2 linked regions of the Adhaeribacter arboris genome follow. The protein of the gene in region 1 interacts with the protein of each later gene in a pairwise test. Links are inferred from orthologs where the notes say so. Each region holds a gene or a part of one and is shown on either strand. Other genes may lie near its edges.

The links.
Region 2: the proteins of AHMF7605_RS21645 (region 1) and ung interact in binary tests that used the Escherichia coli proteins (3 or more experiments, as listed by UniProt). The link is inferred for Adhaeribacter arboris from one-to-one orthologs.

The regions. Positions count from the first base shown.
Region 1 is NZ_PYFT01000001.1:5,325,268-5,340,303, reverse strand. What follows is about bases 3,726-6,724. They hold AHMF7605_RS21645 (class I SAM-dependent DNA methyltransferase), read left to right. Parts: upstream 3,726-4,482; coding sequence 4,483-5,967; downstream 5,968-6,724. Other genes in these bases: AHMF7605_RS21640 (hypothetical protein), read left to right, coding at 6,328-6,724; AHMF7605_RS29885 (hypothetical protein), read left to right, coding at 6,148-6,324; AHMF7605_RS21650 (RNA-binding domain-containing protein), read left to right, coding at 3,726-4,490. Outside these bases: AHMF7605_RS21665 (type I restriction endonuclease subunit R), read left to right, coding at 1-329; AHMF7605_RS21660 (restriction endonuclease subunit S), read left to right, coding at 330-2,303; AHMF7605_RS21655 (AbiV family abortive infection protein), read left to right, coding at 2,300-2,947; more of AHMF7605_RS21650, read left to right, coding at 2,997-3,725; more of AHMF7605_RS21640, read left to right, coding at 6,725-7,116; AHMF7605_RS29880 (hypothetical protein), read right to left, coding at 7,161-7,337; AHMF7605_RS21635 (hypothetical protein), read left to right, coding at 7,636-7,905; AHMF7605_RS21630 (hypothetical protein), read left to right, coding at 8,031-8,840; AHMF7605_RS21625 (hypothetical protein), read left to right, coding at 9,032-9,823; AHMF7605_RS21620 (hypothetical protein), read left to right, coding at 10,022-10,879; AHMF7605_RS29875 (hypothetical protein), read right to left, coding at 11,566-11,742; AHMF7605_RS21615 (hypothetical protein), read right to left, coding at 12,455-12,703; AHMF7605_RS21610 (hypothetical protein), read right to left, coding at 12,790-13,113; AHMF7605_RS31180 (IS3 family transposase), read right to left, coding at 13,449-14,192; AHMF7605_RS31175 (transposase), read right to left, coding at 14,313-14,639. UniProt on the Escherichia coli protein: The subtype gamma methyltransferase (M) subunit of a type I restriction enzyme. The M and S subunits together form a methyltransferase (MTase) that methylates A-2 on the top and A-3 on the bottom strand of the sequence 5'-AACN(6)GTGC-3'.
Region 2 is NZ_PYFT01000001.1:1,735,563-1,750,472, reverse strand. What follows is about bases 105-2,977. They hold ung (uracil-DNA glycosylase), read left to right. Parts: upstream 105-1,144; coding sequence 1,145-1,810; downstream 1,811-2,977. Other genes in these bases: lepB (signal peptidase I), read right to left, coding at 2,029-2,977; apaG (Co2+/Mg2+ efflux protein ApaG), read right to left, coding at 645-1,031; AHMF7605_RS07195 (O-methyltransferase), read right to left, coding at 105-631. Outside these bases: more of AHMF7605_RS07195, read right to left, coding at 1-104; more of lepB, read right to left, coding at 2,978-3,123; dapB (4-hydroxy-tetrahydrodipicolinate reductase), read right to left, coding at 3,141-3,857; AHMF7605_RS07170 (DUF5683 domain-containing protein), read right to left, coding at 3,854-4,486; AHMF7605_RS07165 (ParB/RepB/Spo0J family partition protein), read right to left, coding at 4,489-5,406; AHMF7605_RS07160 (ParA family protein), read right to left, coding at 5,473-6,252; AHMF7605_RS07155 (metal-dependent hydrolase), read right to left, coding at 6,273-6,956; AHMF7605_RS07150 (ABC transporter substrate-binding protein), read left to right, coding at 7,039-8,688; membrane protein insertase YidC, read right to left, coding at 9,101-10,912; AHMF7605_RS07140 (CTP synthase), read right to left, coding at 10,928-12,559; AHMF7605_RS07135 (TonB-dependent receptor domain-containing protein), read right to left, coding at 12,805-14,910. UniProt on the Escherichia coli protein: Excises uracil residues from the DNA which can arise as a result of misincorporation of dUMP residues by DNA polymerase or due to deamination of cytosine.

The sequences.
Region 1 (15,036 bases):
AGCCCAAAAACGAACTCATGGCTCTGGTGGCGCTCATCCGGAAAGTAAGCGGACTCGACGAAACCCTGACGGCCTACGACAAAACCGTGGACCGTAACTTTCAGGAATGGGTATTTAAAAAGCAGGCCGGTACCCTCAAGTTTACCGAAACCCAGATGCAATGGCTCCGGATGATAAAAGACTACGTAGCCAACAGTTTCCGGCTGGAGCGCGACGATTTTGATTTAAGCCCCTTTAATGCTCACGGGGGTTTGGGTAAAATGTGGCAACTGTTCGGTGATCAGACCGATGAAATTATAAATGAATTAAACGAGGAGTTAGCGGCGTAGATGGCACTTGGAAGAAAACCGATTGAAATAGTTGAAGAAGGTAAACACCAATTATTAGTTAAGGCTGAACATTGGGATAGAAAATATTTAAAAGAAGTTGCGAAGGTTCAAAATGGTTACGCGTTCAGTTCTTCCTTCTTTTCCAAGGATGAAGGAATGCCCTTAATCAGAATACGTGATATTGATAATACTACTACAGTTGATAGATATAAAGGAAATTACAGTGAAGAATTTATAGTTCATAAAGGAAATATCCTTATTGGAATGGATGGAGATTTTAAAGCATCTTATTGGAAAGGACCAGATGCATTATTAAATCAACGAGTTTGTAGGATTTTACCAGACTCTGAGGCTATTAACGAAAGGTTTTTATTCTACTGTTTACAGCCATTCCTTGATGCCATTCATGCTGAAACTTCTTCTGTAACGGTAAAGCATTTGTCTTCTAGAACCATTGAGGAAATTCCTTTACCTTATCCTACATTGGATGAACAACAAGAAATAGTTGCCAAAATAGAGGAACTGCTAAGCGAATTAGACAAAGGCAAAGAACAATTAGAAACTGCCCGGCAGCAGTTAAAAGTTTACCGCCAAGCCGTTTTAAAGTGGGCTTTTGAAGGAAAACTTACCAATCCAGACGTTAAAGAAAGTGAATTGCTGGAGGGTTGGAGATTGGTTAAAATTGGAGATATATGTAAAAGTATTGTTCCGAACAGGGATAAACCTAAATCATTTACAGGAGAAATAAAATGGGTAACAACTCCGAATCTCAGTGAACATTCAATTAAAATTGATTACACAACGATTAAATTAGGATTATCTGATTCAGAGATAAAGGAATATAACGCTAGAGTAATTCCAACTGGTAGTGTGATAATGACTTGTGTCGGTACTTTTGGGATAAGTGCTGTAGTTGAAAAACCAATTGTTATAAATCAACAGTTGCATGCTTTCTTAACAAATGATTTAGTTGACTCTAATTTTCTTGCCTATTGTATTCAGCTAAATAAATATTACTTCGAGAAAAAATCCACTTCAACAACTATTCAATACCTTAATAAAGAGAATTGTAATTCAATGCCTTTTCCACTCTGTACAATTGAAGAACAGAGAAAAATTGTTCAGGAAGTAGAAAGCCGCCTAAGTGTTTGCGATAAAGTAGAAGAAACCATCACCCAAAGCCTGCAACAAGCCGAAACCCTTTGCCAGAGTATTTTAAAGAAAGCTTTTGAGGGTAAGTTGGTTGCTTATAAAGAAGTCCTCAATACTGTTACTGAAGAACAAGAAGCAAAAATTATCCCTTTGGTTCCCGAAGAAGAATTTCCCATGAAGATTGCTGGTATTACTGCTACTGATTTACACGCGGGCATTCTTGCCTTGGTGATTGACACTCATGAAAAGCACCCGGAGCATTTACCCAAGTTGAATCACGTAAAAGACGAAAAAATTGCCCATCAGGTAGAAAATTTCCTTGGCATTTCATTAGGCAGGCAGCCGGTAAAAGATGCCGCTGGTCCTGATGATTTTAATCATTTAAAAAAGGTAGAACATCGGGCAACAAAAGCAGGTTGGTTTCAAATTAAAAAGCTACCAATTGGCCATACATACACCTCTCTGCGGGGCATGAAAAACATTATTGCTAAAACTCAGCAATTCCTTACAGAGCAACAATTTAAAGAAGTAAATGCCTTAATAGAAACTTTTTTGAAATTTGATATGGAACAAGCCGAAGTGATTGCTACGCTTTTTGCCGGATGGAATAATTTATTATTGGCCAGCAAAAATCCGACGGATGATGAAATTGTTTATGAGTCCCGAGAAAACTGGTCGGAGCGAAAGCTAAACATAAATCGGGAGAAGTTTTATAAAGCGTTAACCTGGATGAGAAGCCACAATTTTATCCCTCAAGGTAAAGGTTCAATGGTTTTGAAGACGGCAAGTCAGGAGAAAAAAACATTGAAAAAGAAGAAGTGAAAAATCAAAAAATAGATTATTGGGCCGATTGTGATTTGCTTTCAGGAGCCTGTTATTCTTTCGAGAATGGAAAAAATCATTTATTATTGAGTGAAGCTGCCGCTAATATGCAATTTTATGGATTTGCCGTTTCGCACGTTATTCTTGCTTCCGAAGAATTAATCAAAGCACTGATATTGATTGGTTTAAACAATGATATTTATTTTATAAGCCCGGTTGAAAGAGATAAAATATTTAGAAATCACAGCTTTAAGCATTTAAATATTGAAGAATTCTTACTATCACTAACAGGATACTACATTACTGATTACGAATATAATTGGCAGTATTACTTCTTTACTCCACATAACGCTTTAAGCAAATTTCAATCTACTGCAATCTTTTTAAGTAAGGCTTTAAAATTAGGGGAGTTAACCGAAGAGGAGGCGGAAATGCTTAGCGAGTTAATTAAAGGGGCTAATAACCTTAAAAACAAAGGCTTTTATGTTGATTATCAAAAAGATTGGATGATACCCGAAGATGTTGACAAAATATGCTATCAAAAGTATAAAAATTTATCAGATAAGCTTTTGCAGTTTATAAGTCCAATTTTTACAATGCCTTTAACTGATGAAAGAATAAGGTCATTTTTGTACGGCGAATAAATATTTGTACGGCGAATAAATATCTTACAATTAGTTAGTATTATTTTAAATGAACGAAGCGCGTGTTAGGCAATTACTGCAACAAACAGAAGGCTTGCGACTTGAGTTTAAGGAAGCAATTTCGGAACTCCCCGCTAACCTTTTCGAAACCGTATGCGCTTTCCTAAATAGAGCCGGCGGCGATATTTTATTAGGAATTTCCGATGGTGGCAAAGTACTCGGTGTTAATAAAGCCCGCGCACCACAACTTTTAAAAGAAATTGTCAATATTTCTAATAATCCGCAATTGCTGGAACCGCCTTTTATTTTGCTCCCCCAATTAGTGGAAGTAGAAGGTGCAACCCTTATTCATATCCAGGTTCCGGAAAGTTCGCAGGTACACAAATGCCGGCGCATCGTTTATGACCGCAGCGAAGATGGTGATTATAAACTTACCAGCCATATTGCTATTTCCGAATTATACACCCGCAAAAGTGCCAGTTATTCCGAAAACACTATTTACCCAGCGCTGCGGTTCTCCGACTTTAATCCGGAGCTATTTCCGAAAGTCCGGAACTTAATTCGCAGCCGCGACTATAATCATCCCTGGCTAGCCCTCGACGACGAACAATTGCTCCGGAAAGCCGGCCTTTTCCGCCGCGACCTGCAAACCGGTCAGGAGGGCTATACTTTAGCCGCCGCTCTTCTGTTAGGTCAGGACGAAATCATTCAAAGTATTTTACCGCATTACAAAACGGATGCACTGGTCCGCCGCCAAAACCTAGACCGTTATGATGACCGTCTTTATGTTCAAACCAACCTGATAGACACTTACGACCAACTAATGAGCTTTATCGCTAAGCACCTACCCGATAAGTTTTTTCTGGAAGGAGCCATTCGCGTTAGTCTTAGGTCCAAGATTTTCCGGGAAGTTGTAGCCAATTTGCTCGTACACCGGGAGTTTACCAACGCTTATCCCGCTCGGCTCTTCATTTACACCGACCGGGTAGTTACTGAGAATGCTAACCGGCCGCACACCTATGGTCGCTTATTACCCGAAAACTTTTCTCCTTTTGCGAAAAATCCAGTTATCGCCAAATTCTTCACCCAACTAGGCCACGTGGATGAATTAGGCTCCGGTATTTTAAACGTAAATAAATACCTGCCCCACTACGCTCCTGGCAAAGTGCCAATTTTTGAAGAAGGTGATGTATTTAAAATGGCTATTCCTTTAGAAGTTAACGGTACAGTTAATGAGGTTATAAGTAATAGAACAACTGATACTGTAAATGACGGAGCAATTGAGGGAGCAATTGAGGGAGCAATTGAGGGAGCTACTAAGAATGTTAAAATTAAACTGGCTACCCTTCTTAACGCTATAGTTAGACAAGAAGGAAAAAGGATTCCTGAGTATAGAACTAGTACAGGAATTTCAGAGAAAAGCCTTGAAAGATATTTGAGGTTACTTCGAGATGCTGGATTCATTGAGTTTAGAGGTGATGCTCCTCAAACCGGCGGGTATTATCTGACCGAATATTTAAAGAAGAACTTAAAAAATGAGTAACAACAACTCCGCTATCGTTTCTAAAGTCTGGTCATTCTGCAATACCCTCCGCGATGATGGCGTGGGCTACGGCGATTATTTAGAGCAACTTACGTATCTGCTATTCTTGAAAATGGCGGATGAATATACCAAACCACCGCACAACCGCCAGTTACCTATTCCCAAAGATTACAACTGGGAAAGCCTGGTAGATTTAAAAGGAGCCGAACTGGAAACCCATTATACCATTATGCTCCGGGAACTGGGCAAAGAAAAAGGTATTCTGGGGCAAATATTTACCAAGAGCCAGAACAAAATCCAGGACCCGGCCAAGCTCTCCAAAATCATTGCTATGATTAACAACGAGCAATGGCTAATGATGGGTGTAAAAGATAAAGGCGATATTTACGAAGGTCTGCTGGAGAAAAACGCCGAAGATACCAAAAGCGGTGCCGGCCAGTATTTCACGCCCCGTGCTTTAATAAAAGCCATGGTAGCCTGCGTAGACCCGGAGCCTATGCGCACCATCGCCGACCCGGCCTGCGGTACCGGCGGTTTCTTCCTGGCCGCTTACGATTACCTTTTAGCCCACCACGACCTGGACAAAGAGCAACGGCAGTTCCTGAAATACAAAACCTTCTTCGGCAACGAAATTGTAGCCAGCACTCGTCGCCTAGCGCTCATGAACCTGTTCCTGCACAACATCGGCGACATTGACAGCGATAATTTTATTTCTCCGGCCGATGCCCTGATTGCCGATATCGGTGTGCGCTACGATTACGTACTGGCCAACCCGCCTTTTGGTAAAAAAAGCAGCCAGACTTTTACCAACGCCGAAGGCGAACAGGAAAAAGAAGACCTTACGTATAACCGCCAGGATTTCTGGGCAACAACCAGCAACAAACAACTTAACTTTGTGCAGCACATCCGCAGCATTCTTAAAACCACCGGTCAGGCTGCCGTGGTATTACCGGATAATGTGCTGTTTGAAGGAGGAGCCGGCGAAACCGTCCGCAAAAAGCTACTGGAAACCACCGATGTGCATACCATCCTGCGTTTACCCACTGGTATTTTCTACGCCCACGGGGTAAAAGCCAACGTGGTTTTTTTCGATAACAAACCCAGCAGCAAAGACCCTTGGACCAAAGAAATATGGGTGTACGATTACCGCACCAACATCCATCATACCCTTAAAAAGAACCCACTTAAGCTGGAAGATTTGCAAGATTTTATCTCCTGCTACAACCCGCAAAACCGCCACAAACGCACCGAAACCTACCACCCCGAAACCAACCCGGAAGGCCGCTGGCGTAAATTCACCTACGAAGAAATAATCGCCCGTGACAAAACCAGCCTCGACATTACCTGGCTAAAAGATAAATCCCTCGCCGACTTAGATAACTTACCGGACCCGGATGTATTGGCAGAGGATATAATCGAGAACCTGGAAGCAGGATTAGAGAGTTTCCGGACAATTTTAACGGCTTTGGAGAAGTAATTCTTAGGAATAGTTTAAAGTTATAATTTAAACATCTTTCATCAAAAGTTGCTTAAGCAAACCTAATCTGGCTGAATGAGTAAAAGTAGTACTTGGTAGACTTCATTAAGCACTAGGTACCTACTATTACTCATTTAATTTTTGAATCTACATTTTGAAAATTACGTTTTATTTATCATATTGGATAAAATCAGCGCTATGAAGGCCAGACAAAGTAAAACAGCAAAAAATTATTTTAGCAAAGAGACTCAAGGAAGAGCTATTCTAAAAAGCATTCAGGAGGCTTCTTCTAAAAACGCGCATGTTATTGCTAACTTAAAAATTAATAGTTCCACCGTAAAAGTAAAAGAGCTTTAGTAGGTGAATTTTGCTTTTGTTACAGTACTTCTCGTATTCATTACTCTTCTTGGTATTGCCCTTCGCCGAAGCTATTTTTCTTCCCGATTCTCCATTGAGTACATTACCACTAATCTAGTTAATGAGATTATCTGGGCCATTATCCCAGCCATCCTCTTACATGCTTTTGCCATTTTAGTCGTAGAAGCTACAACGTCCTATCAAGTATTACTGGAGAACATTGGTTATTTGGTAGTGGGCGGAAACGATAAAGAACGGGTTCCTCCTATCTTCCAGAACATACATGCGCATATAGCTCCTATACTAACCTATAATATTGGTTTAACCGTGTTTGGTATTTTAGTAGGTACCGGAGCGAGAAGTTTCGTCAGAGGTTTAAGCCTGGATACGCTACCTTATTTTTCTTTTCTCCGGTTTCCGAATACCTGGCATTATTGGTTTACCGGAGAATACCTGAACACCGAACGGGGCTGGAAATACCACAAAAATATTGACTTTATAATGGTGGATGTTTTAACCAATATTGGTGAGGGAATTATTTATTCCGGCATTCTGGAAGATTATTATCTATCCAGAACGAGTGGAGGCCTGGACCGCATCATCATAAAGTACCCATCCAAAAAGACCTTTAGTGCTACCGGGGAAACCCATTTTAGAGAGATCCCGGGTAATTACCTTTCTATCCCCTACGACAATATATTAAACATTAATATTCAGTATTACGAGTTTAATGGTGCAGCCGAGAATACCCAAGATGATAGCCAGCCCTCAGTAGAGATAATTGAGCCTTAATCCGGCAAGCTATTCTGGCAAGGAGGAAAAAGGACGATTCTAATTTAAGCAATAGGTAAGCTTTTATCCCGATTAGCCGGTGTTCTCACTTTATTTATTTTCTTGTATAAACGGGCGCAGGCAAAATAAAAGGCAAGGAGTAAAACACTATGAATAACTATCCGGGCAATAGTCATGCGGATGATTTTACCTTTTGAGGTTAGCTCGTGGTACGGCTTCATGCGTTGAATTAATATTCTGTGTTGAAAACGACCTGTTCTCAAAATATGTTTTGCTGATGCCCCTTCAGAAAGTTATATATTCTTATAGCATTATAGAACGATTATTACAATTATCCCCATGGAGTATGTTTGCCATTAAAGATACAAATTATACTATTAAACAATGCCACTCTACTTTACACCTAATCTTTGTCTAACATCTACTTAATTCCAGCATACTCTTAAAACTGGCTTTTAATTTGCCTAGTGAAATATTTTATAATTACAATATTTAATCAGGCAAATTAAACTTTTATTAATGCGACAACTTTTACTCCTTTTAGCTTTTCTACTGCACACAGGTTTGGCTTCGGCTCAAACGACCACTCCCGCTAAACCACAAGCTTTTACTTCCAAGCCGTCGGTAAAAAAACAGCAAGCTCCACCGGTGTACACCTGTGAGGGTGGCAGTGCCTATGCCTATCAGCGCACGGAGAGCAGAGCCGATTTGAACCGGTGTCCGCATCCGATTTCCGCGGTAAGCAAATCGGATGCGGAGAATAGTTACGGCCGCCGGCCCGGTAAGTAGTGTTATTCAGCCTCACAGTCTTCCATTATCATCAAACACAAAACATTCTGTACTTCCAACTCATGTACTTCCATATAAATAAATTCTTACTTAGTACCGCTTCTAGGCCAATTATTTGGTGCCTGGTGCTTTTATCCTTTTTAACCGGCTGCGAGCAGGGTGATGGTTCTGAACCGAAAGAAGAAGTTAGACCCCTAGCTTCTTTTTGTAGGGTAGCTAAACTCTATGATTTAAATGATACCACTCAATATACCCTTTATCAATATGGCTATCAAAACCGGGTACTTCAAGCCAAAGGTTATTACAAAGGAAAAGAAAAGAGTACCATAACTTACGAATACAATAACCTGGGACAACTGATAACGGTAGATGTACGGGAACGGAACTTCGATTTTGCACAAGAATACAACGGAGGCTATCACCAGGTTTACACTTTTGAGTATAATAGCCAGGGACAAGTTGCCAAATACGTGACTTCTGATCTGCAAAATAACAACCCCGGACCCATCTTCGAGACTATTTGCACCTATGATAGTGAGGGCAATCGGATCAAAACTACGACCACCGTTTTAGCTACCGCCTTAACTGCGGTTAGTTATTTTACCTACGAGAACGGAAACTGTGTAAAAGCAATAATCAATGAAGGCCAGGAATCGGAGCGAACCAACCTGTATGAATTTGATTTAACGAAAGAAAATAAGCTGCAAGCATTTGAACAAGCTTCCAATTTATCTAACCTTTTAGGACCCACCGCTAATAAGAACATGCTGTTATTGGAAACGCGTTCTTACAAAGTATATACAGCTACAAGTGGGACGTTTGAATTCTTTCAGGAGTACAACGATCAAGGCTATCCCACCAAACAGATTTTTACGCGTACCAGTAGCTACGGACAAGGTACTACTTCTCGCCTGTTCGAATATGATTGCTTGTAAATTCACATTATACCAATAGTGTAGAGACTTGTACTTATCTCCGGTAACCTACTCCGATTTTAAACCCAATAGTACCGTCTAAATTTAATCCTTATACATGAATAAACCTTTACTCCCTGCCACCACTTGGGCCATAGCTTTGTGCCTGGCTATTATAGCATTGCTTACTAGTTGCGAAAAAGGCGACAGTGATGGTATCTAATCCTCAAGCTGAGCCGACAGCTTGCCGGATCGTTAAATTATATAACCAAAAGGATACTACATCCTACACGACTTATCAGTATGATAGTCAAAACCGGTTAACGCTGCAAACAACTTATGGGCAAGGTAAGGTAAAATCTACTTACGCCTATTCTTTTAATGCCCTAGGGCAAATGGAAAAATTTACTGTTAAGCAAAAAGCTACTTACTTTTATGGACAGCAGGAACTCACCGAGAACATTGTGGATGTTTTTACTTTTGAGCGCAATACCCTGGGACTAATCACAAAATTCTTTAAAACAAGGCCTATTCCAACCACTGGATTATTCACCGATGGAAAACTGGAGGGAACTTGTGAATACGACAGGGAAGGAAATCGTACCCGGATAACGAGTACTTACAATACCAACATGGCGGTCTATAATGCTGTTAGAGAATACACTTACTTAAACGGCAACTGCATGAAAGAAGTAATTCACCAGCCCGGATTGCCGGATATAAAAACCGAATATGAGTACTACCTGGATAAGGAAGAAAAACTCCGGGATTTCTACCAGACCTACGCGAGGAAGTACCTCATGGGTCCGACTGCCAATAAGAACATGCTTAAAAAAGAAACAAAGTATGATGGCAAGGGCCAAGCTGCCGCTACGCTTCTAATCACCTATGAATTCAATGAACTGGGCTATGCCCTAAAAAATATAATGGATTATAATTTTCAGAATCCCGATGGGGTGGAAGCTGATATATTTACTAACATTGCCGAGTATGAATGTCAGTAATTGGTATTACAAATAGTAGAATTCGGATTAAGTACTATTAAATTATTGGTATATCCTATTACGTTACCTTAGGCTTAGTACAAAGCTTAAAACAGTGCATACCATTCCCTTAATTTAAAAATCAAAAGAGATTAATTAAATATAAAATATTCTATACCTATTATTTTATAGACCCTATGTGGGCCTACCCTAGAAGCAATGATTAATATTATACATTTTATTTTCAGAAAAAACAATGCATTTGGTATTCTGCTGGGACTTATTCTTATTGCTGGATGCACCCAGAATCAAGAAAAAGAACCGGATCCGGTACCAGTACCCGAAACTCCTGAGAAGCTAGAAGTAACCTGTTTACTCACCAAGGAAGAGAGTAGCAACGGCAACTATGTCACTCTAAAGTACGGAGCGGATAAAAAGTTACAGAGTATTTTTACTTATATTCCTGCTACAAAATACAATCCGGTATTGACTTCCACTGATACTGTCATTAGAGATAATGCCGGTAAAATCATCAGGCTGCAAAAAAGCAATCCAAATACGGAGGGTAAAAGCATGGCCAGTTATGAGTATGACCAAAATAATAAGTGGATAAAAACCAGTATGTATAATTCGTCAGGGGAACTCACTACTATAATTTCAGCGGATTATAAATCCGAAGGACAAGTTTCTAAAATAACCTACATTCATAAGTATGCAACAGGTCCGGATTATATAAGGGTGATTGAATATGAATACCTTAACGGCAATGTGGTAAAACAAATTGACTACATCAACAATAAACCCTATGTAAGTACCCTGGAATATGATCTTACTAAGGAAAACAAGTATTCGGAATACTCCTTATTGAGAGTATATAATTGGGAAACTATACCACTTAGTAAAAATCCTTTGCTTAAAATAAGTACTCAAACGGATGTTCCCGGGGTATTCTCTTACAATGATTTAACCCGGGAGTACAATGCAGAAGGGTATGAAGTTAAAGCTTCTTCCATCAGCAGTTTTCAAGGTAAAGTTAGTGAACCCCTTACCAGCACCAGATCCTACTCTTGTAATTAGATAAAATTACTTAATGATTATTTAATTACCAGTAATCAGAGTAGCGCTTTTAGCCTGATTTTTAGTTCCTGCCAAGAAAAGGAGAATACTGGATTACCTTTAGCTATATAATAATTTTTTGTTGATTAATCGAGGAACTATAAGCAAGAAAAGGTCTGACAAGGTTCATGGATACATAAAAATATATGTATTAACCACTTACTAAAAAAGTATTACCATGCCAAAGCCTGTCATTGCTCATAAAACCATTATAGCTGCCTTAATCTTGTTGACACCTGGTTTATTGATATTATTTCATTATTGTAGTTAAGGAAGTAGGTAAGTAGTAGAGTACATTTCAGGACCTAAGAGCAGAAAAAGACTTAATAAACAAGAACTTTATTTTACCATAGTCTCCATAGAGAACATAATCTGGGTGCAACAATTTGAAGGAGCAGGTGTAGGGGCATTTAACCCGTTAATTATCGCTAGATCCTTAGGCTTAAGAAATAAAGCTCATAAGGAACAGCTGGATAATTTAAGCGGATTTCTTTTTAAGGCGCAAAACTAACCATGTGGTAGAAACAATAAAGCCAGTAGTAGAAAGGGCGAATAGGTCAATAGGATTCATAGCTAAATGTTAAATTTATATTATCGTAAATGGATTAATTGACTTAAAATATAAAACACCTAAACTAAGGCAATCTCTAAAGCAAGCTTTTTAAGAATTGAATCGCTTCTCGGGTATCTTTATGGCTGAGTGTTAATTTGGACAAATCTGCTTTGGTTTGCGCATTAGATAATGTTTCTGCTAACAAGTTTAGTGATTCGGCTAGGTTAATGTTTTTTTGTTCTGTAGAATTAGAGTAGATTTTTACGTCCATAGATTTATAGCTTTATGGCCTTACTACAACTGTTATTAAGCTAATCGTTCTGATCCATAAGCCTATTTGGGAAAATAGGACCACATACAACATTATTCGTATGGGTTTCTTGTTAAAGTGAAAGTTGGCCCTATAAACAATTTAAAGATTGTCAAAAAAACAACTACGCCCGTAAGTATACCTGGATTCGCAAGAATGTAGCAGCGACGAATGAATATAAATCTATTAAGATTGCTGATGAAGTAATCTTAATAGGATTTACGACCTTCACCCACTATGATGTGCCGCTATATTAATAATTGGATAAACATTTATAAAATATAAAAAAGCCACTCTCGCGAGTGGCTTTTTTATTGTCTCTTCTTTCTATAAATCACTGCTGTCACCACAATCCAACCTGCTAGTAGCCATACATTCAACACAGAGTAGTACCAGGGACCGCCATTCATCCAAGCACGGAAATTGTTAATAAATACGGCTATCAGGAATAAAAATGGGAGTAAACGCATTAACCGTCTTGATTCTTTACGGGGAAAGTGTAACTTATACGTCAGGCGTGGGTCATCGTGTTTTACCATTTACGTCTATTGCGTTTTTGCTTTATGTAAGGGTTAATCCAGCGCTCCTGTATCCAAGCTTTTAAGATGAATCTTGCCAATATCAAAACCATCAGATTTAAAGGCCAGTACTACCATTGCCTTTCTTCCATAGCTTACCTGATTATATCGGATAAATCCACCAGATTTAAATAAGGCTCCAAGCACGAGTTACTCGTAAAACCTCTGACGGCCTCCACTTCGTTTTCTTCTACCCGGTACCAGATCTCGGCAAAGAACTTTCTCATGTCATATAAACAAACGTTGCAGTTGCCGCTCACGCGAACCGTGAGAAACTCGCCCTGCTCCCAAACAAGGGTCGCTCTGTCCTCCGAAGGAAGCTGATGGAAGTAGTAAAGGTTCATGAAGCAAATACCCGTAATGGTTCGAATTGCTTAAAGAACACGAGAATGCAATATTAGTTCATGTGTATATAGGAAAAATTATCTACTTACAGGTTTTCCTCCGGCAATTGAAAATAACCATCATGAAAGTAGAGCTGTTCGGCTTCATTTTCTTCGGGATAATTATTACACTTCGCTAAGTAGATTTCCTTTTCTGTCCCATAATCCACATAGAGGTGCTCCACTTCCGGCCATTCCGCATCGATAATGCCATGCATGCGCTCGCGTTCAAAAGTGGTTAATTCGGCCTGGGTGGAGAAGGTAAAACCCAGATGAATTAAGGTTTCCGTAATTTTTTGCACCTGAAAAGTGCGCACCTGGGCAGCTATTTCCTTCATTTCGGCTCTAACGTGGCGGGGTATGTTTTCCATAGATTTTAGTTTTTAGTTTATCCTCTTAATTTGAGGAGATATGAATAAAAGTGATTTGCGAATTTATTTAGCATATTTAACTATTTATTTCTTAAAACCAATATTATTAGCAAAATAAATTTAGCTACAATTAGTTGATTTTTCCAAGCTAGTAAGGGTTTGATGCTTTTCCTGAAAAGGCAGTTTATCCATCTTCTCCACCTCTAAACTGGGAAATCCAAACTCGGCTACTACTCGCCCTAGCAATAAGTACACGCCTGGTCCTTTAAAGGGCCAGTTTTTTAAGGAAGTGGGAAAGTTAACTGGAATTGCAACAGTTTACTGGAGGCTTTTTATTAGGCAGCTATTGAATTTTCCAGGTATAAGCTTTCCAAGTGGCAGGGTGTGCGATAGCCCAATACGGAATGCCTCCTTTTTCTATTATACCAGCCCTCGATGTACTCAAAGACGGCTAGTCTGGCCTCTTGCCTGGTGGTAAACTTTTGATGATAGATTAGCTCCGTTTTTATGGTTTTGAAAAAACTTTCCGCTACGGCATTATCCCAACAGTTTCCTTTACGGCTCATGCTCTGCAGCACTGGCATGCCTTTTAGCTGGTTTGGGAACGGCTGACAGGCATCCTGTACGCCTTGGTCGGAGTGAAACAACAGCGATTGCGTTATCGGTCGGTTCCTCACTGCCATCCGCCAGGCAGCCACACTGGTTACTTCCGCTTCCATGGTTTCACTCAGGGCCCAACCCACCACCTTTCGGTCCGCCAGGTCCAACACTGCTGTCAGATAAAGCCAGCCTTCCTGCGTTTTAATGTAGGTTAAGTCAGAAACCCACTTCTCCGCCAGCCTGGTAGCATAAAAGTTCCGGTTCAGATAGTTCTCCGCTAGAGCAAAGCTATGGTTAGAATCGGTGGTTTGCACCCGGTATTTGTGGCGGATGATGCTTCGAATGGCATGCTTGCGCATCAGCCGGGCCACCCGAGGCCGGGAAGCCCAGATGCCTTGCTGTTGCAGTTCTACCGCAATCCTGGGGCTACCATAGCGGCCATCGCTCTGCTGGTACACCTTTTTAATCGCAGCCAGCAATTGCTACTCTTGACGAACTCTTGAGCCAACTGGGTGCTGCAGCCAATAATAAAAGCCACTGATACTTACCCGGAGCACCTGGCACCTCTTCTCTGGTGGAGAATTGATTCCGGTGCTCTTTTATGAATCCGTATATCGCCCGTCTCCCTTGGAGAAGATGCTGACTGCCTTTTTTGACCCGCAGACGTGCGTCAGCATCGGGTCCATATCGCGCTCTAACTGCGCCTCCTTCAGGGCTTTTTGAAGTCGGCAGATCTCTTTTTGTTCTTCGGTGAGGCCAGCAGCAGTTTTTTCCCCAGGTTTTTGTTGCTGGTGGCGCCATTTGGTTATCCGGCCCGGATCTATACCTATACCCAGTTCCGTGGCGACCTCCTTCACGGAGCTTCTGGCATAAGAAAGCTCTACGGCCATCTTCTTAAAGGCGGTATCGAATACTCGTCTACTCATATAATCAAATTTAAAACTTTCATTAAATCTGCCTATCTCTTTCCCTCCAGTCAAAGGTAGCAACTCCATAGTTCAGAAAGTAAAGCAGATCCAATCGCAGGCTGCAATGTTCGATAAGCTGGTGGTCCGAGACAATATTCTCCAGGTAACCCACTAAGCAGAGCTTAAAGAAGACTACCGGGTCAATCGACTGTTGGCCACAACGCCCGAAATAGGGCTGGGTAAGTTCGTAGAGAAAATCCAGATCCACCTCTTGTTTCAACCGCCGGTAAAAGTTGTGTTTCGGCACGTGCGCCGAGAGGGAGAAGAGCAGCACCTTCTCCTCGGCAAATACCTTCTTGCCTTGCATAACATCAAAGATTAATTGGTAACCTTCTTTAACGGCTACCATTAATCA
Region 2 (14,910 bases), 3.6 Mb from region 1 along the record:
CAAAAATACTAGTTTCTGTCGCCTTTACCCGGCACCATTCGAAATAGCGCAAAGTGGGTTCATAACGGTGGTTCCCATCGAATAGAACAAAATCGAGGGTGTTTATGGTAGTTAATAGCGCGGGTAAGGTATCGTCGAAGTTACCCGTTAGTACTTCTATGTTCTTTAATTTAAGTTTTTTAAAAAGAGATTGCGCCTGTTGCACCAGATCAAGGCAACCTTCCAGCGTATATACCCGGGCTTTTTTTTTTGCGGCGGCTAGGTAAGAAGTAGTAATACCTAAGTTGGTACCAATCTCCAGAATGGTGGCTGGTTGCTGAAAATTGATTAAGCGGAAAAGTAGTTGGGCAGTATGGGGTGGGTTGGCTGCCGTTCGGGCAATATGACTTATTGTTTTAGTGGGCGTATTACGAATTTGAGAGCCAGCACCAAAATCAATTATTTGAATTAGCTTGTTACTTTTGAATAGATCTTGTCGTATTTTTTCAATAACCGGAAAAATACGGTAAGTACCCGTATGAATAATTACCCGATTATAAAAATCAAAAACAAAGGGAGAGTGGATACCATGTAACCGGGTGGATTTAATAAAATGTAGAATATAGTAATATACCAGCCGGATTGCGAACACAAAAAAGGTAAAACTAATTTAGTTTGTAAGGCACAATTAACACAAATTCCGGAATATTTACGGTAAACAAACTTCCGTCTACTAATCTTTCCATGGTGTAGGTACCCCGCATTTTACCCAAGCCGGTTTTCAAATTACAACCAGATACATATTCATGCGATTCGCCGGGCTCCAACACAGGTTGCTGGCCAACTACACCTTCCCCTTCCACTTCCCGTACAACTGCGTTAGAATCGTAGATATACCAATGCCGCCTTAATAACTTTACCGTAAATTCGCTGTTATTTTCAATAACAATTTTGTAAGCAAAAACAAAATGCTGCTGCGAAGGGCTGGAATAGTCGGGTAAATAGTTGGTAGTAACCGTTATTTTTACCCCTTCAGTAGTGGTTGTATCCATATTGAAAGCCTTTTTGTTGGTTAATAACACCCAATTTTAGGCAATAGTTTTGGTAAAACAAGGAAATACCTAAAAATTACTGTTTTCAGAATAAAACTGTAAAAAATATAATTATGAACGTAAAAATAGAAAAAAGCTGGCAGGAAGAATTAATACAAGAGTTTGAGAAAGATTATTTTAGAAAGCTTATTTCGTTTGTAAAAGAAGAATACGCTGCGCACACGATCTACCCGCCAGGCGGTCAGATTTTTAATGCTTTTGATAAATGCCCGTTTGACCAAGTAAAAGTTGTTTTAATTGGACAAGATCCCTATCACGGACCTGGTCAGGCCCACGGTCTTGCTTTTTCGGTAAACGATGGCGTGGCTATACCTCCGTCCTTACGGAATATTTTTAAAGAAATTCAGGATGATTTAGGCAAGTCTATTCCGAAAAGTGGTAATCTGGAGCGCTGGGCAAAACAAGGAGTTTTATTGCTGAATGCCACTTTAACCGTCCGGGCTAATACTCCTGGTTCTCATCAGAAAAAAGGTTGGGAGGAGTTTACGGATGCGGTGATCGAGATTGTGTCAGAAAAAAAGGAAAATTTAGTCTTTATGCTTTGGGGAGCTTACGCGCAAAAGAAAGGAGTAATTATTGAACAGAAGAAAAAGCATTGTATCTTAAAGGCAGCGCACCCTTCGCCATTTGCGGCCGATAAAGGTTTTTTTGGTTGCCGGCATTTCAGTCAGGCTAACACTTACTTAAAGCAACATGCTTTAACCGAAATAGATTGGTAAAATCTAAAATTGCTACTTCTATTTTTCTATTTGCAAAAAAAGATATGCTGCCGAAAAACAAAAAAGTACTGACCTAAATCAATACTTTTTTGTTTTTTATTTTATATAAAGCATTAAAATGCAATAACTACCTTTCGGTCAACTATGAAATAGATATTGGTTAACTTAAAACCAATTCATATAAGATTAACTGTGGACTGTCGACTATGGACTAAACCCTAGTGAATAATATTGAATATCCGGTTCCAGCGAATTTTGCCTCCCAAGCCACCATTCGGATTGGCTGACATCCAGATGAGAACGGCTTTACCTACAATATGATCCTCGGGCACAAAACCCCAAAAACGGGAATCAGCCGAATTATGCCGGTTATCGCCCATCATAAAGTAATAGTTTTGCTTAAATGTATAGGTCTTAATTTCTTTTCCAGCAATAAAAATTTGATCGCCTTTTACTTCTACGTTTTCGTTTCCTTCGTACTTCCGGATAACAGTTTCGTAAAGGGGTACCGTCATGGAATCGAGGGTTATGGTTTGTCCTTCTTTCGGTACTTGTACCGGGCCGTAATTATCTTTGTTCCATTTAAAGCGGGAAGGTAGATTGGGGTACACACTAGGGTCCGCTACTCCGGCCGGATCTTTTAACAGATGAACTTCTTTGATAAAATCTAAAGCTTTTAATTTTTCGGCAGTTTCGGGCATAGTATGAACTATATACCCACCTTGCACCATATTAATATCGGTAATGTCGTATTCCTCAAACGTTTTCTCGTTAATCGCGTTTTCAGTCATTAAGTAATAGCTATACTGCAGCTTTTCGGGTTTAGTCGCTAAAATACCGTTTACGTAAACCTCCATGTCGCGCACCTCAACTTTATCACCGGCAATGCCAATACAACGTTTAATGTAATTGGTGCGCAGATCGGCGGGGTATTGATCTTCCGGCGGATAATTAAAAACCACCACGTCATTATTTTTTACTTTAGAAAAGCCAGGTAACCGATGTGATTTTAACTGAATAGCGCTGGAATAAGACGGTATATTAGTTCCCCAGATCGTTTGGTGCGTAAGAGGTACCTGCAAGGGGGTACGTGGCGTACGAGGGCCATAATGCAGCTTGCTCACGAATAAATAATCGCCTACTAAAAGCGATTTCTCCATGGAAGGAGTAGGAATGGTATACGCTTCGAAAGTAGCCCACCGGATAAGAGTTGCCGCTATTACCGCAAATAAAATAGCATCACCCCATTCCCGGAAGAAGCTTTTCTGCTTTTTGGGTTTTCTTTCTGGTTTCGTTAATAACTTGATATTCATACGTATGATATTGTAACTTACAAATTTAGCATATCTTTCATTCCAAACACACCTTTTTTATTTTGCAGCCATTCGGCCGCCATTACCGCACCTTCGGCAAAGCCGGTCCGGCTATGTGCATCGTGCAATAGTTCAATGGTGTCGTTTTCTGATTCGTAGCGTACCATGTGGGTTCCCACTACGTTACCTATGCGTTCGGAGGTAATTGCAATTTTATTATCTGCTTGTTCCGGTGCTAACACCCAACCTTTTTTATCTGAATAATGAGAAAGAATGCCGTCAACCGTAGTAATAGCTGTGCCACTAGGCTTATCTACCTTTTGGGTATGGTGTACTTCTTTCACCGAAATTTTAAAATTAGGATAAGCCTGCATTTTAGAGGCCAGATATTCGTTAAAATGAAAAAATAAATTTACGCCGACACTATAATTAGAGGCATAGAAAAACGCACCGTTCCTCGACTCACAAAGAACTTTGGCCTTGTTGAAATGATCTAACCAACCCGTAGAACCGCAAACAACGGGTATGCGGTTATTTAAACAATATTTTACATTTTCAAAGGCCGATTCAGGATGGGTAAACTCAATAGCCGCATCTACATTGCTATTATTGTACTGGCTTAAGGTATTCGTATTTGTTACGTCTATGGTGCCAACAATTTCATGATTCCGCTGTTTTGCTATTTGCTCAATGGTGCGGCCCATTTTACCGTAGCCAATTAATAGTATTCTCATTGTTTTTTAAGATTTAATTTTACCGCAAAGCCGGGAGTGTACCCAAAACCTGGACCGGTAATAATCGTGGGTTCAAACCGCATGGATAACTCATCACTAATATCAAAGCCTTTTAAATGAGCATCTACGTAGGCTTCACTTACATTAAGGCCATATAATAACATAGCAAAGATGATATTATAATCCCGATAACGACGATACTCGTCTCTTGCCCGAACAAGGTTCGGCGTATAAGTAGGGGCCGGGAACCGTTGGGCATATTGATCTGGCAGAGCTAAAGGTTTTTGACTAATCCTTACTTCGTAAGAAGACCGGAAAGATAGATAAAGCTTATGCCATTTATTAAAGAAATAACCGATAGTGACCCCACCCGTATAAATAATCGGTATTTTCCAGTAGCTTTTATTGTAAAATTGTCCGGCACCCGGTATAATAGCCGAGTATAAAGCTGCCCGCGAAGGTTTATCCCAACTTTTTAAACTTCCAAATATACCCCTAGAAAGAGTATCCGCGGGAGTGGAACTTACCTCAATAGAATCGTTGCCAGCCGTGATAACTTGTGCTTGAGCTTTACTAAGGCAGCAAAAAAATATTAAAAAAATAACAACACTCCGACGGGCAACAATCATAACTAATAATTTAAAATTTCCAAAATCCGGTTTAAATCATCAACGGAAACAAAAGGGATTTTAATCTCTCCTTTACCTTTAGAATTTGATTTTACCTGAATTTTGGTCCCGAAATGAGTAGATAAACGGGATTCTACCACTTTAATTTCGCCGGAGGGAGTCGGGGTTGGTTTTTCTACTTTTTTTGGTTCTTGATTGGATTCGTTATTTAAATGGCGGGCTAATTCTTCTACTTTCCGTACGGACAGTTCATCGGCTATAATGCGTTTATAAACCTCTAATTGTTTTTCAACGGTAGAAATATTAATTAAGGCGCGGGCGTGACCCATACTAATTTGATTGTCCCGTAAGCCAATTTGAATATCTGGCGGAAGTTTTAATAAGCGCAAGTAATTGGTAACGGTGGTCCGTTTTTTTCCTACCCGATCGCCGAGTTCTTCTTGCTTTAAATTACATTCACTCAGTAATCGCTGATATGAAAGGGCAATTTCAATAGCGTTCAGGTTTTCGCGCTGAATGTTTTCGATTAAAGCCATTTCCAGCATTTGCTGGTCATTGGCTTGTCGAATAAAAGCCGGAATAGTTTTTAGTCCGGCTAACTTAGAAGCCTGTAACCGGCGTTCGCCGGAAATTAGCTGGTAGGTATTTTCATCGAACTTGCGTACCGTAATAGGCTGGATAATACCTTGAATTTTAATGGATTCGGCTAATTCTTCTAGAGCTTCAACGTCGAAGTGCGTACGTGGCTGAAAAGGGTTTGTCTGAATAGTATCTAAAGGAATTTCAGCAATGGCATTTACGGGAGCTACCGCAACAGGAACAGCGGCTTCTTCTTTTTTATCGTAACTACCCGTTATAAGAGCGTTTAAGCCGCGACCCAATCCTCCTTTTTTCTTTACTTGATTTTTATTTTCGGACATTCGAATTAATACAATTTGAAACTGCTTTCCGGTAAAAGCCTAAATTAAGTAACAGGTAGCAGTAAATTATCGTGCTTGAACCACGGCATTTTTTTCCACAATTTCGCGGGCCAGGTTCAAATAACTAATGGCACCTTTGCTGTCAGCATCGTGCATAATGGCCGGCAAACCAAAACTCGGCGATTCACTCAGTTTCACGTTTCGCGGAATAATAGTTTCAAAAACCATTTGCTGAAAATGGAGCTTTACTTCCTCCACTACCTGGTTCGATAAGCGTAACCGTACATCGTACATGGTCAGCAAAATGCCTTCAATTTCTAATTCCTGGTTTAAGCGCGACTGAATAATTTTTATGGTATTAAGCAACTTACCTAAACCTTCCAAAGCAAAATACTCACATTGCACCGGAATAATTACGGAGTTGGCGGCTGTAAGCGAGTTTACGGTTATTAAGCCTAATGATGGGGAGCAATCAATAATAATAAAATCGTATTTGTCTTTAATCGGTGCTAAAGCTTCCTTCATCTTTTCCTCGCGGTTAGGCAGGTTAATCATCTCAACTTCAGCTCCAACTAAATCGATATGCGAAGGTATTAAGTCTAAAAAATTAATAGAAGAAGATATAATAATGTCCGCTGCGTTCAGCCCATCTACCATACACTCGTAGATACTAGTAGAAATATCTTTCGGATCGTATCCAATACCAGAGGTAGCGTTCGCCTGCGGATCAGCATCTACCAATAAGGTTTTATACTCCAACGCGGCTAGGCTGGCAGCCAGGTTAATCGCGGAAGTGGTTTTACCTACACCGCCTTTTTGGTTGGCTACTGCAATTATTTTTCCCATTTTATACGCTGTTCCTAAACTTAAATAGTTACGGTTTCTCCAATGGCTAGTAAAATTAATTCTTTACCTGCCTGTTGAGCAGCTTTAAAGGCCTGCTCTTTGTCTAATTTTATATTCGGAAAGGTATCATAGTGCATACCAATAATTTTGTTTGTATTCACCCATTCGGCGGCAATTAAGGCATCTTCTATATCCATCGTTAACCGATCACCAATAGGTAAGAAGGCTACATCCACCTGGCCGAATTTTTCGGCAATCAATTTCATGTCGTAAGTAAGAGCCGTATCACCGGCAAAATAAAATACTTTATCCACAGTTTGAATAACATAGCCCGCCGGGTTACCGCCATAGCTGCCATCGGGCAATACACTCGAATGCACCGCCGTTACCATTTTAACGGTGCCAAACGGTAAAGGTGCTTTACCGCCAATATTTAGGTGCACCAAGTTTTCCACGCCTTTTTGTTTAAACCATTCCGCAATATCGTATATGGCTATTAAAGTGGCATTGTCTTTTTTAGCGAAATATTCCGCATCGGCCATGTGGTCCTGGTGGCCATGGGATAAAAGAATGTATTCGCAGGTAATATTTTCTTTATCAATGGATTTAGCCAGATCATTATACGTTATAAATGGATCAACAAGCACTTTAACCCCATCAAAATCAAATAAAAAACACGAATGGCCCAGATATGTAACGGTCATGTTGGAATAATGTAATGGCAGCAATTTAATACCTAAAACTTGCGCAAAGATATACTATTTTAGGGAGAAATTTTTATTCTGCATGAAGAGACTACGGATATTTTTCTGCTGCTGGGCACTTGTAATTTGGGGCTGTAAAAGGCGGTTTACTGAAGAAACGAGCAAAAAAGTTTTTAAGTATAACCAACCGGAATCCTTAACCTCCCTAGACCCAGCGTACGCCCGCAATCAGGGAAATATATGGGCAGTTACCCAATTGTATAATGGGTTAGTAGAGCTGGATAATCAGCTTCAACCCGCTCCAGCCATTGCGCAATCCTGGGAAATTTCGCCGGATGGTCGCCGGTATTTATTTCACTTGCGCCATGATGTTTTTTTTCACGACAACATGGTTTTTGCAAATGGTAAAGGTCGCAGGGTGACCGCAAATGATTTTGTTTATTCTTTCAAACGAATCTTGGACCCTCCAACAGCCAGTACCGGTAGTTGGATATTTAAAGGGAAAGTGCTGGAAAATAGTGAAGGAGAAGTTGCAGACACTTGCTTTAAAGCTCTGAATGATAGTACGCTATTAGTTTATTTAAAAGAACCTTTTATTCCTTTCTTAGGGATTTTAAGTATGCCGTATGCCTTTGTGGTGCCCAAAGAAGGAGTTATAAAATACGGGAAAGATTTTCGTAGCCATCCTATTGGTACCGGGCCGTTTTTATTTAAAAGCTGGGACGAAGAGAACGCCATTATTTACCATAAAAATCCCCAGTACTGGAAGCTTGACGATCACCGGAAACGCTTACCCTATCTGGATGCCGTACAGATTTCTTTTATTAACGACCGGAAACTGGAATTTCTCACCTTTCAGCAAGGCAAGATTGATTTTTTGTCAGGAGTTAAAGGCAGTTCTAAAGATTTAATATTTAACCCGGATGGCACCGTGCAGGAAGATTTTGCCGGTAAATTTAAAGTAGAAAAAAGACCTTACCTGGATACCGAATACATAGGATTTCAGCTAGACCCGAAAAACTTACCGGAAGATAATCCGGCCTTGCGCGATAAGCGCGTGCGAAGAGCCTTAAACCTCTCTTTAAATAAAAAAGCACTTATTCTGTATTACCGCAATAATCTGGGTACTCCTGGGCACTCCGGCATGGTACCACCGGCTTTGCCTTCGTTTAATAATAAAGTAGTGATGGGATATTCCTATCAACCAGAAAAAGCCCGAAAATTATTGCAGGCCGCTGGTTTCGGACCGCAAAAACCTTTACGTATTCGCCTCAATACAGTAGCGGAGCACAAAGAGATAGCGGAATTCATGCAAAAAAACTGGGCTGAGGTAGGCGTGCAGGTTGATATTAACATCAACCAATTTCCGGCGCACCAGGAAGCGGTAGATAACGGACGTTCGGGATTTTTCATGAAATCTTGGTTTGGCGATTACCCGGATGCAGAAAACTTTCTGGCTTTATTTTACAGTCCTAATTTCTCGCCGGCTGGTCCTAATAAAACTCATTTTAAAAATGCAACCTTCGACCATTTATACGAACAAGCCCGATTGGAGCAGAATGAACAAAAACGTTATGCCTTGTATCAGGCTATGGATAAAATAGTGGTGGAGGAGTGTCCGGTGATTGTGTTGTTCTACGATGAAGTAATTCGTTTAACGCAAAATAACATTACAGGTCTGCAAGCCGATGCCATGAATAACCTGCGATTGGAAAAAGTAGATAAAATCTGAATCGCAGATTTATGCGAATTATAGGATTATTCAATCACAGATTCTCGCAGATTAAAGGATTACGCAGATTCTTGTTTAAACATCCGAAAATGCGTATTCTATGGAAGAATAACTTAGGAATTATACAAATTAGTATTTACTGCCTTCCATAAATTTGATTTGGAATGTTGCCCAAGCTTGGAGGGTTTTCAAAACCACCAAGATGCATCTCCTTCTTTATGGCAGCTGATTTAGGCGGTTTGCTATTAGTTATCTGATTTCAATATGCTATAGAGCTAAATTTATCGTGTAAAAGTAAATTTAAATTCTTAAGTATCAGTTATAAACAGAAAAGCCGTTCTTAGTCATTAAGAACGGCTTTTCTGTTTATAAATAATCTGCGTAATCCTTTAATCTGCGGAAATCCGCGATTCTATTTTTTGCTGCTTTTCTTTTGCTGAGCTTCGCGTTCAGAGGCAGCTTTCATGGCATCTTGCAAACGTTTCTGGAAACCACCCGGCTGTTTGTTTTTATTTTTTTCTTTATTGGCAATCAGTTTTGCCCGGATTTTATCTTCATCTACAAAACGCTTAATTAACTCTTGCTGGCCGAAAGTAATAATATTGGCCACAAAATAGTAGAAACTTAAACCAGCAGGAAGTGAATTAACCACAAATAAAAATACTAAAGGCATCAGGTAAGAATAGAACTTCATGGGTCCCTGGATGCTGGTATTTACCTGATTATTCGACCAGGTATACAGGATGGTCGAAGCCGTCATGAGAAGCGTAAACATACTCACGTGGTTGCCATAAAACGGAATGGTAAATGGCAAACGGGCAAAAACATCGTAGGTAGAAAGATCGCGGGCCCATAAAAACGGTTCTTGCCGCAGTTCAATCGAATTAGGGAAAAAGTTGAACAAGGCAAACAATACCGGAATCGAAAGCACCACCGGAATACAGCCACTCATGGGGTTTACGCCCACTTCGCTGTACAGCTTCATGGTTTCCGATTGAGTCTTTTGCATGTCGCCATCGTGCTTCTCTTTAATGGCGTCAATCTCGGGTTTTAATACCCGCATTTTAGCCATGGAAAGGTACGATTTGTAAGTAAGCGGCAGCAGTAAGGTTTTAATAAACAAAACCAGTAGAACAATGATAATACCGTAACTGCTAATAAATTTCTGTAGGAAGTGGAAAACCGGAATAATCAGAAACTTATTTACGTAAGCAAAAATGCCCCAGCCCAGTTCTAGATTACGCTCAAAATTGAAAGGCAATTTCTTCAGAACGGTGTAATCATTAGGCCCGAAAAAATAAGTAAATTCACCGCCGCTGCCCAGTACATCTTTGGCCGGAATGGCAAGCGTAGTAGCAAAAGTTTTAACTTCGGTTGTGTCCGCCTGGTTAAAAGAAGCTTTTACCTCGCCCCCAGAAAAAGTGTTTTTAGCAATAATAGCGGCCGAGAAAAAGTTTTGTTTATTAGACACCCACTTAACCGGAGTTTCTAATTTTTTTATTTCTGCTTGTTCGGGTTTGCCTACTAAGTAATCAAAGTCTTCTTCGGCGGTCATCAAGTTCAGGCGCGAATGATCCCGGTTTTGTTTCAGGTCAAATTCTGTCTTTTTTAATCGGTCGTTCCAACTTAAAATCAGAGGTTTATCGGTTAGTAGTTGATTTAAACCTTTAAAGCTAAGTTTGTAGTCCAAAGTAAACCCGTCTAGCGTTAAAGCGTAGGTCTGGTCGATAGATTGACCTGCTCCTAATTCCGCCCGGTAGGTAATAGCTTGAGTGCCATTCTGGTTCGAAACCGGCAAGGCTTTAAAGTATAAATCGGATAGCTTAACTGTTTTGCCGGAATTAGTTTGAAAACTTATGTCCGTTTGGCTGCTTTGCTTATCGAATAATACCAGCGGTTTTTTATCCCAGGTTTTATAATTCTTTAGTAGTACTTCTTCTACTTTACCGCCTTTGGTGCTTAAAGTAACACGCAGGTTTTTATTTTCCAGGTGGGCTTCCTCGGCAGTACCCACGGCTACCGTACCAAACTCGCCTAGAGCTTGGGCACGTACCGAATCCGGTATGTTAGCGGGAGTGGCAGCAATAGTAGTGGAGGAAGCACCAGCGGTAGTGGTTGGTTTTTCCTGAACAGGTTTTGGTGGCTCTTTGGGAGCAAAAAATGTCATGTAAACGATCAGCAGGACCGAAATAATAACTAAGCCTACTGCTTGATTTTTCTCCATAAAATAATATAGGTATTAACCTTTTAAATAATCGTTTTTAGTTTTGGTGTGATGAATAGCCGCTTTTATAAATTTCACAAACAGCGGGTGCGGATTAAGAACAGTACTTTTTAATTCGGGATGGTATTGGGCAGCGACAAACCAGGGGTGATTTTGCAATTCAATTACTTCTACCAGATTGGTTTCGGGGTTAATACCCGTGGCTAACATGCCTTTTTCTTCGAATGCTTGCAAGTATTGATTATTAAATTCGTAACGGTGCCGATGCCGTTCGCTGATTTTAGTTTTTCCGTAAATATGCTGCGCCCGGCTTCCTTTTTTTAACTCGCAAATATAGGCACCCAATCGCATAGTACCACCCTTCTGGGTAATATCTTTCTGCCCTTCCATTAAATCAATAACCGGATTAGTAGTGTCAGGGTTCATTTCCGTGGATGCTGCATCTGATAAGCCTAACACATTGCGGGCAAATTCAACGGCAGCGCACTGCATGCCCAGGCAAATACCTAGAAAAGGAATATTTCTTTCTCGCACGTATTTTATGGCTTCCAGTTTACCTTCAAAACCCCGGCTACCAAAACCGGGTGCTACTAAAATCCCATCACTTTTTCCTAACAGCATGTCGATATTGTCGGGAGTAATGTATTCGGATTGAATGGTTTTGATACGGACCTTACATTCATTGGCGGCACCACCATGAATAAACGCTTCAATAATGGATTTATAAGCATCTGGCAACTCCACGTATTTACCAACTAAGGCAATATTTACTTCTTCGGTGGGGTTTTTTAAACGGCCTAAAAACTCTTTCCAGGAGTCGAGATTTAACTCGTGTTTTCCCGCAACTTTAAGTTTTTTGATAACCCGGTCATCTAGCTTTTCTTTTTTCATCATCAGCGGCACGTCGTAAATAGTTTCGGCGTCCAGCGATTCTATTACAGAGTTTACCTTAACGTTACAGAAAAGGGCAATTTTCTTGCGCATCTCCAACGGTATAGGGTGCTCCGACCGGCAAACCAAAATATCGGGCTGTACTCCAGCTTCCGAAAGTGCTTTTACCGAGTGTTGGGTAGGTTTGGTTTTTAATTCACCGGCTGCTCTCAGGTAAGGCAGTAGCGTTAAATGAATTACCAACGAATCGCTTTGAGGCAATTCCCAACGTAACTGGCGCACGGCTTCAATAAAAGGCAACGATTCAATATCACCAACACAACCCCCAATTTCAGTAATCACAATATCGTATACGCCGGTTTGGCCGAGCAAAAGTAAACGCCGTTTAATTTCGTCGGTAATGTGCGGTACTACCTGCACGGTTTTCCCTAAGTAAGCTCCCTGGCGTTCCTGAGTAATAACGTGGTTATAAATTTTACCGGTAGTTACGTTATTGGCTTGTGAAGTTGGAATATTTAGAAACCGCTCGTAGTGGCCTAAATCCAAATCGGTTTCGGCGCCATCGTCGGTTACAAAACACTCACCGTGTTCGTAAGGATTTAAGGTACCGGGGTCGATGTTAATGTAAGGGTCGAATTTTTGAATAGTAACCGAGAGACCTCGGGCTTGTAAAAGTTTGGCGAGCGATGCGGAAATAATGCCTTTCCCGAGGGAGGAAGTTACCCCGCCCGTCACAAAAATATATTTAGAATCCATAAGTATTTTAAGGCTTATGGGATACAAAGATACGAGGAAATTATGAGTTATATCTTATTTCTATTCCGATTTACAAAATATACTAGCGGAAGCTAGTGGCAATTTACCAGAAGCTAGCAGTAACCAGTGACACCATGTAAAGTGAGAACGTTGAAAAGAATATGATAATTAACAGTTTTTTGGATACATACTATTAAATTGCCTCTAGCTTTAGATGGAGGAATTATTTAATAAAATAGTTAATCTTACCGGCCACCTTTATCGTCATTAGTGATTTTTTTACTTTGTTTGCCGCCACCTGCGGTCATCTGACCGAAACGCCATTCAAACGTTAGCCGTACCGAACGATTAACGAACGACCAACGATTATCGCTGATAAAGGTGGGCGCCGTTTGTTTGCCGTTTTGTTGAATACTTCGTTTGAACGGGTTGTTAACGCCTAAAGTAAGGCTGGCTTTTTTGTCCCAGAATTCACGCTTGCCGGCAAAGCCGTACCAATAATAGCCCGAGTTAGTACCTTGCAAACTAATCCAGCCAGAACCAAAATTGCCGTTGGCTTGTAATGAAAAATCTTTCGGTAATTTGTATGTGCTGTTAAAGTTTATACTCCAGACCATTCCATTGTTACTCTGATTTAAAGCCGGGCTGCGCAGGGCTACGTAGCGCAGGTCTAAACCTCCGTTCAGGTTCCATTCTTTATTAGGCTGACCGGATACATTTAAATTTAAGCCATACGCCTGACGGGTGGCAATGTTTTGGGGTTTACTGATGGTAACTCCATTTGGGTCGGCAACGGTTAAGTATTCAATGGCATTATCGGTGTAGCGCCAATAAAAAGCCGTATTAACCGATAATCCTTTTTTAGTGGTTACATTATAACCTAACTCGGTGGCGTGGTTTAACTCTGGTTTCAGGTAAGGATTGCCGGTATTTACATTTAAGGTATCGCTAGCATTGAGCCAAGGGTTTAAGTACCAGATAAGTGGCCGCTGAATTCGTTGCGTATAGCTTATTTTAAACGTTTGCGTTTTTATGCCTTTGGATAGGGTAATGCTCGGAATTAAATTATTGTATTGATTAGTTAATTTGGTTTGGGTTGTAACAAAATCACCTTTAATATCGGTGTGCTCCAGCCGGGCTCCTATGTTTAAGCCCCATTTTCTTTTGGTATCTAAACGCACTGAGGTGTACCCGGACGTAACCTGCTGCTTGTAATTAAAATCATTGGACTGGGAAGGATTCGGAATTAACTCACCGGCTCCGTCCAAAGATTCGGCGACCCGGTACTCACTGCCAATATCGCGCAGAATTCCTTTTACGCCCACTTCTAGTTTAATACTGGTAGTATCGTGGGCGCCTTTTACCGTGAAAGGATGCGTGTAATCGGTTTGTACTGTGTATTCTTTATTGCGACTGTAATTGGTGCTGTGTTGCCGGTAGGTTAATTGTTCCGCCAGCGAGTAGCTATCCGTATCGTAGAAATAATTATCGGGCATTCGGCTAAATTGGGTCAGTAAGGAAAATTCCTGTTCGGGTTTCTTAAAAGTTTTGGTATAACCTAAATCTAATTGTCCGTTGCCGTATGGATTCCGGAAACGCCGGTCGTTGCGGAAGGCTTGAATTTCCTGTCCGGCTGGATTAGTGAGGCGATTATAAAGCGTACTGTTGTTGGGGAAATTTCCGCCCCACACGTTGGCCGAGAAGTTAATCCGGCTCAGGGAATCCGGGTCAAAATCTAAGCTCATTTCGCCGTAGCCACCCGTACCCGTATTATCGGCAATGCTTCTTTGAATAAGAATGTTTTGTGGTTGATTGTTAAATAAAGTAGTGCGGGTGTTCTCACTTTCCCATTGGTTACGGTACTGATAGGTGTTGGCCGAGAGAGTTAAACCTATTTTCTTTTTTTTATAATTTATATTAGTGCCGATAGAGCGGTTAAAATTACCCGCCGTAATGTTGGTTGAGCCATTAAAACCTTGCAAACCTTTTTTAGTGATAATATTAATGACGCCGGCGGAGCCTTCGGCATCGTATTTAGCGCCGGGACTGGTAATAACTTCAACGGATTTAATAATGTTGGCGGGCATTTGCCGCAAGGCATCGGCCAGGTTGCGGGCCATCATGGCCGAAGGTTTGCCGTTTACCAAGACTTTCAGGTTGCTGTTGCCGCGCATCTGCACGTTGCCGTTTAAGTCAACGGTTAGCGTGGGAACTTTCCGGAGTACATCGGCCGCTGTTCCGCCCGCGTTGGAAATATCTTTTTCAGCGTTGTAGACCAACCGGTCGCCTTTATCTTCTACTAAAGCCTTCTGACCCGTAACAGTTACGCCGCTCAGTATTTTTGTATCCGG